Regions from separate parts of the Paenibacillus sp. NPDC058071 genome, predicted to be linked through region 1. Evidence: riboswitches for the same ligand, from Rfam matches in the RefSeq annotation. Region 1 holds a riboswitch; the other holds the start of a gene.
What was found. A riboswitch is a leader RNA that binds a small molecule or an ion and turns the genes downstream of it on or off. The one in region 1 is predicted to bind cobalamin.
Positions count from the first base shown of each region.

Region 2: linked by a shared signal. The riboswitch ahead of ACFVTB_RS15410 (S-layer homology domain-containing protein) and the one ahead of ACFVTB_RS16190 (ABC transporter substrate-binding protein) in region 1 are both predicted to bind cobalamin.

Region 1 is NZ_JBHVSK010000009.1:85,423-91,393, forward strand. It holds gene cobT (nicotinate-nucleotide--dimethylbenzimidazole phosphoribosyltransferase) at 1-47, opposite strand, end outside; gene ACFVTB_RS16180 (ABC transporter ATP-binding protein) at 116-895, opposite strand; gene ACFVTB_RS16185 (FecCD family ABC transporter permease) at 892-1,929, opposite strand; gene ACFVTB_RS16190 (ABC transporter substrate-binding protein) at 1,931-2,917, opposite strand; cobalamin riboswitch at 3,058-3,259, opposite strand; gene ACFVTB_RS16195 (heavy metal translocating P-type ATPase) at 3,328-5,580, opposite strand; gene ACFVTB_RS16200 (rhodanese-like domain-containing protein) at 5,801-5,971, opposite strand, start outside.
Region 2 is NZ_JBHVSK010000008.1:183,436-189,406, reverse strand. It holds gene ACFVTB_RS15435 (TrmB family transcriptional regulator) at 90-899, shown strand; gene ACFVTB_RS15430 (AzlC family ABC transporter permease) at 982-1,716, shown strand; gene ACFVTB_RS15425 (AzlD domain-containing protein) at 1,707-2,030, shown strand; gene ACFVTB_RS15420 (alpha/beta fold hydrolase) at 2,115-2,939, opposite strand; gene ACFVTB_RS15415 (hypothetical protein) at 2,970-3,197, opposite strand; cobalamin riboswitch at 3,438-3,623, shown strand; gene ACFVTB_RS15410 (S-layer homology domain-containing protein) at 3,772-5,971, shown strand, end outside.

The DNA.
Region 1 (5,971 bases):
CGTTCAATGGAATAGGCGATCTGTTTCCCTAGCTGTTCTTCGTTCATCTCTCCATCATCCCTTCTGCTCATTCGCTTTCGTAGCAAGACGAACTCGCTCATCTCAACCATAAGGGCTACCGGACACCAGGACGCAGCAAAATTTGCGGCATGCCGTTCGCAGGGTGAGCGACAATTTCAGCTCCCGCTCCGTATACATGCCGAATCAGTTCCTCGTCCAACACTTCCTCAGGCGCACCTTGAGAGATAAGTCTCCCTTCATGAAGCACAAGCAGTTCGTCGCAATATAACGCGGCCAAATTCAAATCGTGCAGGACGGCGATGACGGTTATCCCCTTCTCCCGCCTCCACTGCCTTACCGTATCCAGCAATTGAATCTGATAGCCGATATCAAGATAGGTTGTCGGTTCATCCAGTAAAACGATTTCGGGCTCCTGCGCCATCACCTTGGCAAGCGCGACTCGCTGCCGCTCCCCTCCGCTCAGCGCAGCCAAGCTTCGGTTCTCCAGCTTGCCCAGTCCCATGACCCGAATCGCCTCGTCGATCAGCGGTTCGGCGTCGCCGCTTTCGTCACCAAACCAATTCTGGAACGGAAATCTTCCCATAGCGACGGTTTGGCGAACCGTAAAGCCGACAGCCGGCAAACCGCCCTGCTGAAGAACGGCAAGCCGCTTAGCAAGCCGTTTCGGCGGCAATGCGGATACTTCCTTGCCATCCAAAAGCACCTGTCCCGACGAAGGCTTTGAAATGCCGGACAGCAGCTGCAGCAGCGTCGACTTGCCCGCGCCGTTTGGTCCGATAATACCATAAAATCTTTCCGGCTGTAAGGCGAAAGAAAGCGATTCGAGCACCGCTCTTCCTTGCATCGTTTTGCCCGCTTTTATAACCTCGATCATAATGATTCCTCCCTGCTGCGCTTGCGGCTATGAAGCAGATAAGCGAAGAAAGGCGCTCCGATCAGCGCGGTGACGACGCCAAGCGGGATTTCCCGCGGACTAAGCGCGATACGAGCCAATGTATCCGCCCAGAGCAGGAATATGCCTCCTCCGACAGCTGACAGCGGCACAATAAGCCGATAATCCGGTCCGACGATCAGCCGGATCAAATGAGGGATAACGAGTCCAACAAACCCAATAACACCGGAAACGGAAACCGCCGCAGCCGTTAGCAGCGTTGAACCAATTAGGACAATCAGCTTCGTCCGCTCCACTCGAATGCCGAGATGCGCGGCATGCCGCTCACCGAACATAAATAAATTGAGCGGGTGAGCCAGCACCATAAGCAGCGGCAAACCGACCGCCAAAAACGGCAGGAGCATGTATACATGAGCCCAAGACCGCATAGCCAGTGAACCCATGAGCCAAAACAAGATTTGATTGACGACGCCCTCCGATAAGCTAACCATAAAAGAAACAAAAGCGCCGAGAAACGATTGCACGACGACGCCGGACAAAATGAGCGTCTCCAACTGCATCCCGGCTTTGCTTCGGGATAGCGCCAGCACTGCCCCAAGCGTCAGAAGCCCTGTTGCAAAGGCGACGACCGGAATCGTCCAAAAGCCGATCAGCGCTTGAAACCCGAACAGAATTAAAAAGGCGGCTCCGACCGAGCTGCCGGAAGCGACCCCTAGCGTGTACGGATCGGCAAGCGGATTGCGAAGCACTCCTTGAAAACCCGCTCCCGCCAGCGACAGGCAGGCGCCCACCAAAATGGCCAGCAGCACGCGGGATAAACGGACCTGCGTAACGATCGCCACTTCGCTCTCGCTCCACGAACCTGCGCTTTGGTCGAGCCACGGAAGCTGATGCAGCAGTATGCCCCATACGTCTTTAATGGAAATGCCTGCCGAGCCGATCGACAGGCTGGCAACAACGGAAACAGCAAGAAGGAGCAGACTTGCTGCTCCATAAGTGAGTAAACGGCTTTTCATTTTAAGAGAACAGATCCGGGTGGATTGTCTTCGCCAGCTCCAGCAGGCCGTCAGCCAATCTCGGACCTACGCGTACGAGCGGATCCTCGGCAACTGCAAACAGCTGTTTGTTCTTGATCGCATCGATTGCATCCCAGCCCGGTCTTTGGGCAAATGCGGCGGCAATCGGATTCGGGTCTTCTTTCAAGTCCGGGTAAATGATCAGTTGAGGATTTTGTTTAACGACTTCTTCTGCGCTTACCTCAAACCAGCCGGGCTGAGCTGCCGAAATGTTCGTTCCGCCGGCAATCGTCAGCAGTTCGTTGAGGAAGGTGCCTGAGCCGACGGTCCAGCCCGGCGAAAATTCAAGATATACCGGCTTCTTCGCAGCATCCTTGACCGCGTCCTGCACTTGCTGCTTGACGTCCTTCATATGCTGCGCCACCGTTTCCGCTTCCTTTTCCTTGCCTACGATGCGGCCAATTGTCGTGATCTTGTCCGCAGTCGCGTCATAGGTCGTCGGATCGGTTGCGTAAACGGCGATCTTCAACTCACGAAGCTTCGTCACCGCCTCCGCATTCATCGAGGAGGAAGCAAGCACCAAATCCGGCGTCAATGCGACAACCGCCTCAATGTTCGTCGTCATGTCGCCGATTTGCGGTTTCGAAGCCGCTTCCGGCGGATAATTGCTGAATGCGTCGACTCCCGCCACCTGCTCGCCCGCTCCGATCGCATACATCACTTCCGTTTCGCTAGGCGCTAATGTAACCACCTTGCTCGGCGCCTGTTCAAACGTAATCTCCGTGCCGGTGTCATCCTTAACCGTAAGCGGATATGCCGACTGCTGCGATTGTTCCTGCTGCTGCGGCTGCTGTCCTTGCCCATTCGACCCATTGCCGCCGTTCGATCCCGAACCGTTTCCGCAGGCCGCAACGACCATCAGCATAGCGACCAAGAGCAGCGCCGCTAATCCCCTCCATCGTTTGTGTGCGTTTTTCATTCCTTGCATCAAATTAACACATCTCCTCTCCTTAATTAAAAAAGCATTTCCGGCATCAAAAGTGCCGGAAATGCTGAAAGTCCCGCCGCCATTGTGCGCGCGGCGGACGGACTGGCCATCCCAACACCATCCCAAGTCCTCGTAGGATAAAGCGTTATGCGAAGCAGGCAGGTCTCCTGACTCGAAGCCGTCGACGGCGTCTTCCCGGGAGCGGCAGCGCCCAGTGACATTCAACCGTCGATATCGCCAGTGGGAATGCGGGCGACGCTTCTTACAGTGGCGGGTCCGTGCCGGATTTTCACCGGACTTCCCTATTAAGCCAAACGGCTGCCTGCGATTGCAGCATCCGAACGGCGCCTGATCGATCAAACCTATACGTTTATATCGTAGTTACTATACCAAAATCTTTGAACCTTTGTCTATCGCGCTTCCACTCCGAACACTGCCCGGCGAAGTCTAGGTCCAAGCCGGAAGGCGTTGCCGACGACGGAGACGGAGCTGAACGCCATCGCCGTACCCGCCATCCATGGCTCCAGCATGCCGATTGCCGCGAAAGGGATGATCAGCGCGTTATAGAGGAACGCGAACGTCAAATTCTGCTTCACGTTGCGCACTGTCATCCGGCTAATGGCAAACGCCTCGGGGATCGCCGTCATCCGCGGCTGCAGCAGCGTAATGTGTCCAGCAGTCAAAGCTGCGTCCGTCCCGTCGCCCATCGCAAGACCCGCGTCGGCCGCCGCCAGCGCGGGAGCGTCGTTCCAACCGTCCCCTGCCATGCCGATTCGCTTACCTTCCGCGCGCAGACGATGAACAAGCTCCAGCTTGTCTTCCGGCAGCATACCTGCAAATACGCGGCTTCTATCGATGCCTGCCGCATCGGCGGCCGTGTTCGCCGGGGAACGATGATCGCCCGTCGTCAGCAACACATCGACGCCTTGCAAGGCGAGCTGGCGTACGGCTTGACGGGCGTACGGCTTGATCGTGTCCGAGAATGAAATGACGCCGATGACAATGCCTTCGTCGGCCGCGTAAAGCACCGTTTCGCCGACGCTTTCCCGCTCGCTGACAAATGCCTTAATTCCGTCGTCATTTATTGTCCATTGCCGGTCACGGACAAAGGAAGCGTTGCCTACGCCAATTGTTCGACGTTCGACGAAAGCCTCTACCCCTTTGCCGGTCGTATACGCGAAACGCTCCGCCTTCGGAAGCACCAAGCCGCTCTTAGCTGCCTCAGCCACAATTGCTTTTCCAAGCGGATGCGTCGATTCCGTTTCTACAGCAGCCGCCAGCTTAAGCAGTGTTGACCGGCTGCATCCGGCTGCATAGCTGCGGCTCATCCGCGGCTTGCCTTCCGTCAGCGTCCCCGTTTTGTCGAGCAGCAGCGTATCCATTTGCGCGAGCCGCTCCAGCGCGCCGGCCTCCTTCACTACGATACCCCGTTTGGCCAGGCGGCCGGATGCGATCACAAGCGAGATCGGCGTAGCCAGTCCCAAAGCGCACGGACATGCGGCCAGTACGACAGCGACGGCGCAGCGGAACGCCTGCTCCCACCCGCCTCTGTCTATAAAGGCGATCCATACAACGAATGTCGCGGCGGACAGCAGCAGCATAGCGGGAACGAACCAGGACGAAACAGCGTCGACCTGTCGCTGGATCGCCGATTTCGAGCGCTGCGCCTGCCGGACGAGCTCGCTGATGCGGCTCAGCATCGTTTCATGGCCGGCCGCTTCCGTCCGGATACGGAGACGGCCGCTCTCCATCCTCGTCCCCGCCCATACTTTATCGCCCGCCCGTTTCGCGACGGGTAAGCTTTCTCCGGTAAGCAGCGACTCGTCGATTTCCGCTTCGCCGCTTGCGACAACGCCGTCGACCGGAATCATCTCTCCTTGCCCGGCTTGCGCATAATCGCCGGCGCGAACGAATGCTGTTTTCACTTCCATCGTCTCGCCTGCCCGCTCGACGATAACGGTGTCTGTTCGCAGCTTGCCGTAACCGGAAGCGTCGTTTTGCGCTCTCGCAGCAGCAGCGGCCTCGATGTACTTGCCTAACAATACAGCTGTAATAACGACGGCGGACGTTTCGAAATAAAGCGGCAGCTCATGCGCGTTCGCCCCTGCCCGACCGGCGGTAAAAACAAGATAATGACTGTAAAAGTAAGCGGCGGACGTTCCAACGGCCACTAAGACGTCCATGTTTGCCGATCTCGCCCGCAGCGCTTGATAAGCACCGAAATAAAACGGCATTCCGATCACGAATTGAATAAATGTCGCCAATCCAAGCTGCAGCCAAACGTTGGCGAGTGCGGCGGGAAGAGTCACTTCGCCCAGCCACGAGAAGTGCTGCAGCATCGCGCCAAGCAGCGGCAGCGTCAATACGGCAGAGACAATCAGCCTTGTCAGCAATGACCGCCGCTCCTTGGCAAATGCTGCCTGCGCCGCTTCCGGAACGGACGCGGCAAAGCCGATTTGCTTGATTTTAGCGGCAATTTGCACTGGCTGCACAGCTTCCGGATTATATTGAATCCATGCGGTTCTGGCCGAGTAACTAACGGCTACCGCTTGAACGCCCTCCATTCTTCCAACCGATTTCTCGATTCTCGCGGCGCACGCCGTACAGCTCATTCCTTGCACGGAGAAATCGATCGTGATGCCGTTCGTCTCGTACTCCACCATTCCGACAGCCCTCCCGTCCGCAAAACGATTCTGCCACTATTTATATGTCGGACAGGCGGACCTCATGAATATAGGGCTCAAAACCGAAATCAGTGCTTGCCTTGAAGGGAGGGAAAGCGCTGCGGGCAGAGGGTTCTTCCGATCGCCATCTATATCGAGCAGGCAGGCAAAAAAAAAAGACGAACGGATCGGCTTTCGCCCCGTTCGTCCCGCAGCCGGTTTAGCCGAGCGCCACTTCGCCCTGCCAAGCCAGCATGCCGCCGGTCATATTCGTCACGTTATAGCCTTGCGCTTCCAAGAAATCGCACGCTTTTCCGCTGCGGTTGCCGCTCCGGCAAACCATAATGAGCGGCGCATTCTTATCCAGCTCTTCGTACCGTTCTGCAAGCTC
Region 2 (5,971 bases), on a different contig from region 1:
AACAGCGTTTGACTGCAAGTAAGGGGAAGCTTGACACCACAAGCACAGCATTTTATAGTAAGTATAAGACTAACTACTATGAGGTCCTTATGGAAGATATCTATAAAGAGCTGCAAAAGCTCGGTTTTTCTCAATACGAATGCAAAGCCTACATCAGCTTGTTGAAGAACTCTCCAATTACAGGCTACGAAATCAGCAAACGCTCCGGCGTACCGCGTTCCATGATTTATGAAGTGATCGGCAAGCTGCTCGACAAAGGGGCGGTTCATACCGTACCTTCAGAGCCGGTCACGTATGCGCCGTTGCCGGCTAAGGACTTGATCGGGAGACTGCGCAGCAACTTTGAGCAATCTTTTGATTACTTAGAGAAGAAGCTGAGCGCACTGGAAAGCGAGCAAGAAGTGGATGTTATCAGGCGAATCAGCAGCGACGAGCACGTGCTGATGGAAATCAACGAGATGATCGAGGGAGCCAAGGAAGAGCTCTGGTTATCCGTTTGGGAGCCGCAGGTTGGGTTTATCAAGGAGCGGATAGATCGTCGTGTGAACGAAGGCATTTCTGTTTTTTCTGTGCTGTTCGGAAAAGCAGAAACGCAGGTGGGGATCACCTATCATCACGATTATATGGCTCCAGAAGTGGCGGAGGAGCGATTGGGCGGTCATCTGACCATCGTGGCGCGGGATAAAGAAGAAGTGTTGATCGCAAACTTCGGACCCAATCAAGTTGCTTGGGCCGTCAAAACCCAGGACCCGGCGCTTGTCCTCGTAGCCATCGAATACATTCGCCATGACATTATGTTTGCCGAGGTAACCAAGGTGCTTGGGCCAGAAAAGGTAGAAGCGCTTTGGAGAAACAAACCGGATCTCTATCAAGTGGTAACAGGAAAACGGTTCATGTAGCGTGAACCGTATTTTCTTTCTTATTTTCATAGTCGTTATACATCTAACATCTATATAGAAAAAGTGGAGAAGAGGAAAGAGAGTGAGTCAAGAAGGGCTACAGGCAACATCATCTGCGACTCCAAGAGACGAAGGCAGCTTTTTGCAGGGCGTGAAGGATTGTATTCCAACGTTGCTGGGGTATTTAAGCATTGGTTTCGCAGCGGGTGTTTTGGAAAAGACGGCGGGTCTCAGCATTATGGAGATTATCCTTCTGAGTGTATTGCTGTATGCAGGCTCTGGGCAGTTTATTTTTGCCGGAATGATTGTCGCAGGGAGTTCGGCAACGGCGATTATGGTTACGATATTTTTTGTGAATTTACGGCATATTTTGCTCAGTGCGGCACTGTCACCCTATTTTCGCCACCTTACCCCGTTTAAAAATATGCTGATAGGCTCGCTTTTGACGGATGAAACCTTTGGCGTTGCCATTAATGAAGCAGCAAGAAAAAAACAAATCCATGAAAAATGGATGCACGGCTTGAATCTGACCGCGTACCTCAATTGGATTGTCGCCAATATTGCAGGCGCCTATTTTGGACAATGGATTTCAGAGCCTGAGAAGTTCGGACTGGATTTTGCGCTGGCTGCTATGTTTATCGGTCTGTTAATTCTGGCGATTGTCAGTCGTAAAAAGGTGAAAATCGATGTTATTGTAGCGGTATGTGCGATAGTTATTGCAGTAGGCATAGCGGTTATTTACCCGGGGCATGTGGGGGTTATTGTGGCTACGGTAGTCGCTGCTACGATTGGGATGGTGATTGATAAATGGAAGTAAGATGGGATGTCTTTTTGATGATTGTCGGAGCTGCCTTGCTGACATTTCTGCCTCGGGTAGTGCCTCTTATCGTTTTGAGCCGGATGGAACTTCCGGAGTGGGCCATTCGCTGGCTGGACTATGTGCCGATATCTGTAATGGCGGCATTGGTCGGACAGGAGCTATTCGTGCAGAAAGGGCAGTTTTCCCTGTTAAACAATATCGAGCTACTGGCAGCGATCCCCACGGTTCTCGTCGCGATTAAAACAAAAAGCTTGCTCGGAACAGTGATTACAGGTATGATTTCGATCATGGCTTTACGGTACTTCATTTAATAAGGAGAATGTCGTCGACGGTCTCCCCTAAGGAATCAGGCTTAATGGCGATCGGAAGAACCCTCTGACCCGTAGCGCTCCCTCTCACTTCAAGTCATGCACTGATTTCGGTTTTGAGCCGAGAAAATCAAGAATATGCTGATTAAATAGCTGCGGCTCCTCAATAAAAGGAAGATGTCCGCAGCCTTGCATCATCGTCTTGAAGGATCGGTTCATTTTCGCATGCAAGGACTCTGCTGTTGTTATGTTAAACGGATGATCTTGATCCGAGATAATAGTAAGGATTGGGATGTTAATCTCTTGGAGTCGGTTGAAGGCATAAGGTTTAATAACGGTAGAGAGATTTGGAGAGAAGCGACAGAAGTTGCTGCTGTTTCGAACATTATGGAGCACTTTATTACGAGCCTCATCTTTTCCTGCGGAAGGAAAAAAGTATTGCCAGAACGGATTCGCAATGAATGCTTCAATCGCTTTTTCGCGACCCTTCAGACGGGTATTAATAAAATTCCTAATTCCCTCCCACATCATTTTCATAGGATAAGAACGGCCATTGATCGAGGGGGAAACTAGAATAAGAGCGTTAACCAGCCCGGGATAAGCGAGAGTGAAGTTCACGGCAACGCTGCCGCCCAGCGATGAACCAACTAAAGTAACGTTTTGCAGCTTCAAGGAATCAACCAAAGCTTTTAAATCATCGACATTGGAGAAGGGAGCGGTTGGCGTACTGGAAAGGCCGTATCCTCGTAAATCATAGCGAATGACTTTATACTGTGCGGCAAGAGAGTCAACCTGCTCATTCCAGATTTGATGATCATTGAAATTTCCATGAATCAGAATAAGAGGATCGCCACTTCCTGAAACGGTATAAAAAATTCGTCCGCCTGATACGTCAATATAATCCTGAATCATTAGCTCGAGCCTCCTCTACACTTACTGAATCTACAAAAGATCGGCATTATGCAGGTTGTCTTCAATAATGGATCGCAGTACCTCGGAAACGGAGTGATCGCCCCTATGACAGCAACGATCGATTTCTTCCCATAATGATTGCGGCAAGGTCAGCGATATTTTTCGAGTAACGCCTATTGGCTTGCGGCCTGCCCCTTTTCGGGAGCCTCCTTTAGTACGTATAAGCTCTGAGTTTTTGCTATCTATTAATTTCTCCATGTAATCACCCTCCTGTATAATTCCATATATTTATTGGACAGTCAATTAATGCTACCTTATTCAATCGCCAGCTAAAATCTTCGTATCTCCTTACAAACGCAATATTCACTTTTTCTGGCCAACTAACGATTGCACTCCATATCGAAATGGGTTATTCTTCAATGGGCGATCCATTAGTAGGACTTATAGTTCATGCTGTTAACGGTAGAATCTATATATATAGTGGCCATCCAACTACAACTTCATATATAGGTAAATGGTGCTGTGTTTACACAGCTTAAAATGGAAGATCAGTGCAATTCTGACGCGGTCCCGCCACTGTAACGCCGAGTAGGTTAACGTGTTTCCACTGTATGTTCAATACGGGAAGGAGTTAGCTATACGATGAAGCAAAGCCAGGATACGTGCCATTTACTTTATTCTACGATTTCACGAGGATGAAAGGAGAGATGTTTAGCTGTGCCTTATTCAGGCATGGGTATGTCCGTATGCCCGTTTGTCAAACACCTTTCACATAATAGTGATAGGTGTTTTTTTTGTTTTACATCATAAATCTATTTGAAGGAGACGGATCATGTTACTGCAAAAAGCATGGAAAAAAAGCATAGCATTAGGCTTAACGCTATTAATGCTAGTTTCGTTGTTCAGCCCAACCGCCGCAATGGCGGCAGGGGGCCAATCGGGAGCCAATGCTGTCAAAGGATATGTGACGGTAGCGGTTGAGAAATTTACATTGGGGCAAGGTTATGTCGTTGAGCCAGTTCGTGTTCCTATTCATGAAGGGGACAATGCGGCAGCTGTTATTTCAGAGCTTCTAGGAGAAGATAACTATGACCATTCAGGCACCGTAGATAGCGGCTTTTACTTATCTAGCGTATATGACCCCGGTGCGGGAGAGGCCAAATTTCCTGCTTACATCCTGCAAGCGCTCGGAGGAGCGGCAAATGTAGACGATCGAGCGGATGAAGATTGGTTAGGCGAATTCGATTACTACTACCAGTCGGGATGGAACTTCGCGGTCAATCATTCCTTCCCGAGTGTCGGAGCGTCGGACGTCGATCTTAATAACGGCGATGTCGTCCGTTGGCAGTATACGGTTTATGGGTATGGGGAGGACATAGGGAATGGCGGTACGCTTATTTCTCCTGCCAATAAGGATGCATTAACAGAGAAAGTAGCGGAGATTAATAGCAGCGCAGATAAAGCAACCATTCTTGCGGATGCAGAAGTTCGAGCGGCGTACGAGAATGCTTACCATACGCTCACGAATATGGAAAGCGGTCAATCTGCGGTTGACGCTGCGCTGAGTGATTTGACTGAAGCGCTTGGTGAAACTGCTCAGCTGAACACGGCTGAATTGGCAGCCGCTATTCAATTGGCCGAGTTAGCCAAGACTTCTGTAAAAGTAAGCGTAGACGGATCGGATGTCAGCACAACGGAATATTGGGTTGTTCAAGCGGAGCTTGATGCATTCGTCCAACTGATTGTATCGGCTCAGCAGCTCATCGCTGACTCGACTGCAACGCAGGATGGAATAGACGCTAAAGTATTGGCGCTCGAGCAAGCCCAAGCGGCCTTTAACCAAGCGATAAAACAAGGCCTGCAGGAAGTAGAGACGAAATATAGCATCACGTTTACCGTTGCGCCAAAAGCGGCTTCGTTAGAGCTTTATAATGCCAAAAATCAGCTCGTCGATATTGGTACAGGCCAATCAGGCACCTATAAAGTATATCAAGCCTCTCTGCCAGCCGGCGACTATCGCTACAAAGGACTTGACGCTAGCGGAAATTCGATTGGCGGCGGCAAGTTAACGATTACGACGCAGCCTAGTCAAGCCTTTGAATTCCGTCAATTGAACTTTAAAGCAAGTAATGCGGGATGGAACGTTGATACAGACTACACGGTAAAAGTAGGTCAAAATAGCCCAAGCGATACGTCCCTCATTTGGGGAACGAAGACGGCTGCGGGCGAGTATCCAGTCCTTGTTCTTACAGGCAACACGTATTTTTATTCTTTTGAGCCGACTAGAGCACGTGATCTCGAGGGATATAATACAGCAAGCAGCAGCGTTACGGTTACGTTAGCTGCTACGGCACAAAATATTTCCACAGCGATTCCATTAGCGCGTGCGATTACATTTACAGTACCTGAAGAAGCAAAGCTTATCATTGGCCGTAAACTCAAGCACTTTATTGCATTTGAAAAAACCGAGCCTGTTGAAACGACGATACAGGGCGGCAAAAAAGTGTATCGCTACAAATTATCAAATAATGTGGAATATAACTACCGGGTCAATCAAGACGGTAAGCTGACCAATGTAGGGACGTTCATAGCGAACGCTGCGAATGCAGCAATGGAGATTACGGAAGCACAATTAAATTTGGTTTCTCCTCACTCCATTTTAAACCGTGGAACCTCTACGGAAGGCAATATCTATCTTAATCTGAATGAACAAAATCATTTGAAGCTGGCGGCGCCGGGGAGCGAGTTCAAGCTTTTAAGCATGCGCAGCTGGCAGACGATCACTTCAATAACCGGTAATTACTTTTTCGAACCGGATTTTCATTATGAAATTGTAACAGGCCAAAACATTATTGATATTGCCGAAGGTGAGCCCGGCGGCTATGCAACGATCCGTGCGAAAGCAAACGGAACGGCCGTTGTTAAAGTGTCTTACGATGCTATTAAGGTAAACAGTTCAAATGGAAATGAACCTTATAGTGCAATATGGCCGGAAAATGTCGGTTTGTTTGTTGTCACAGTAGGTCAAGGTG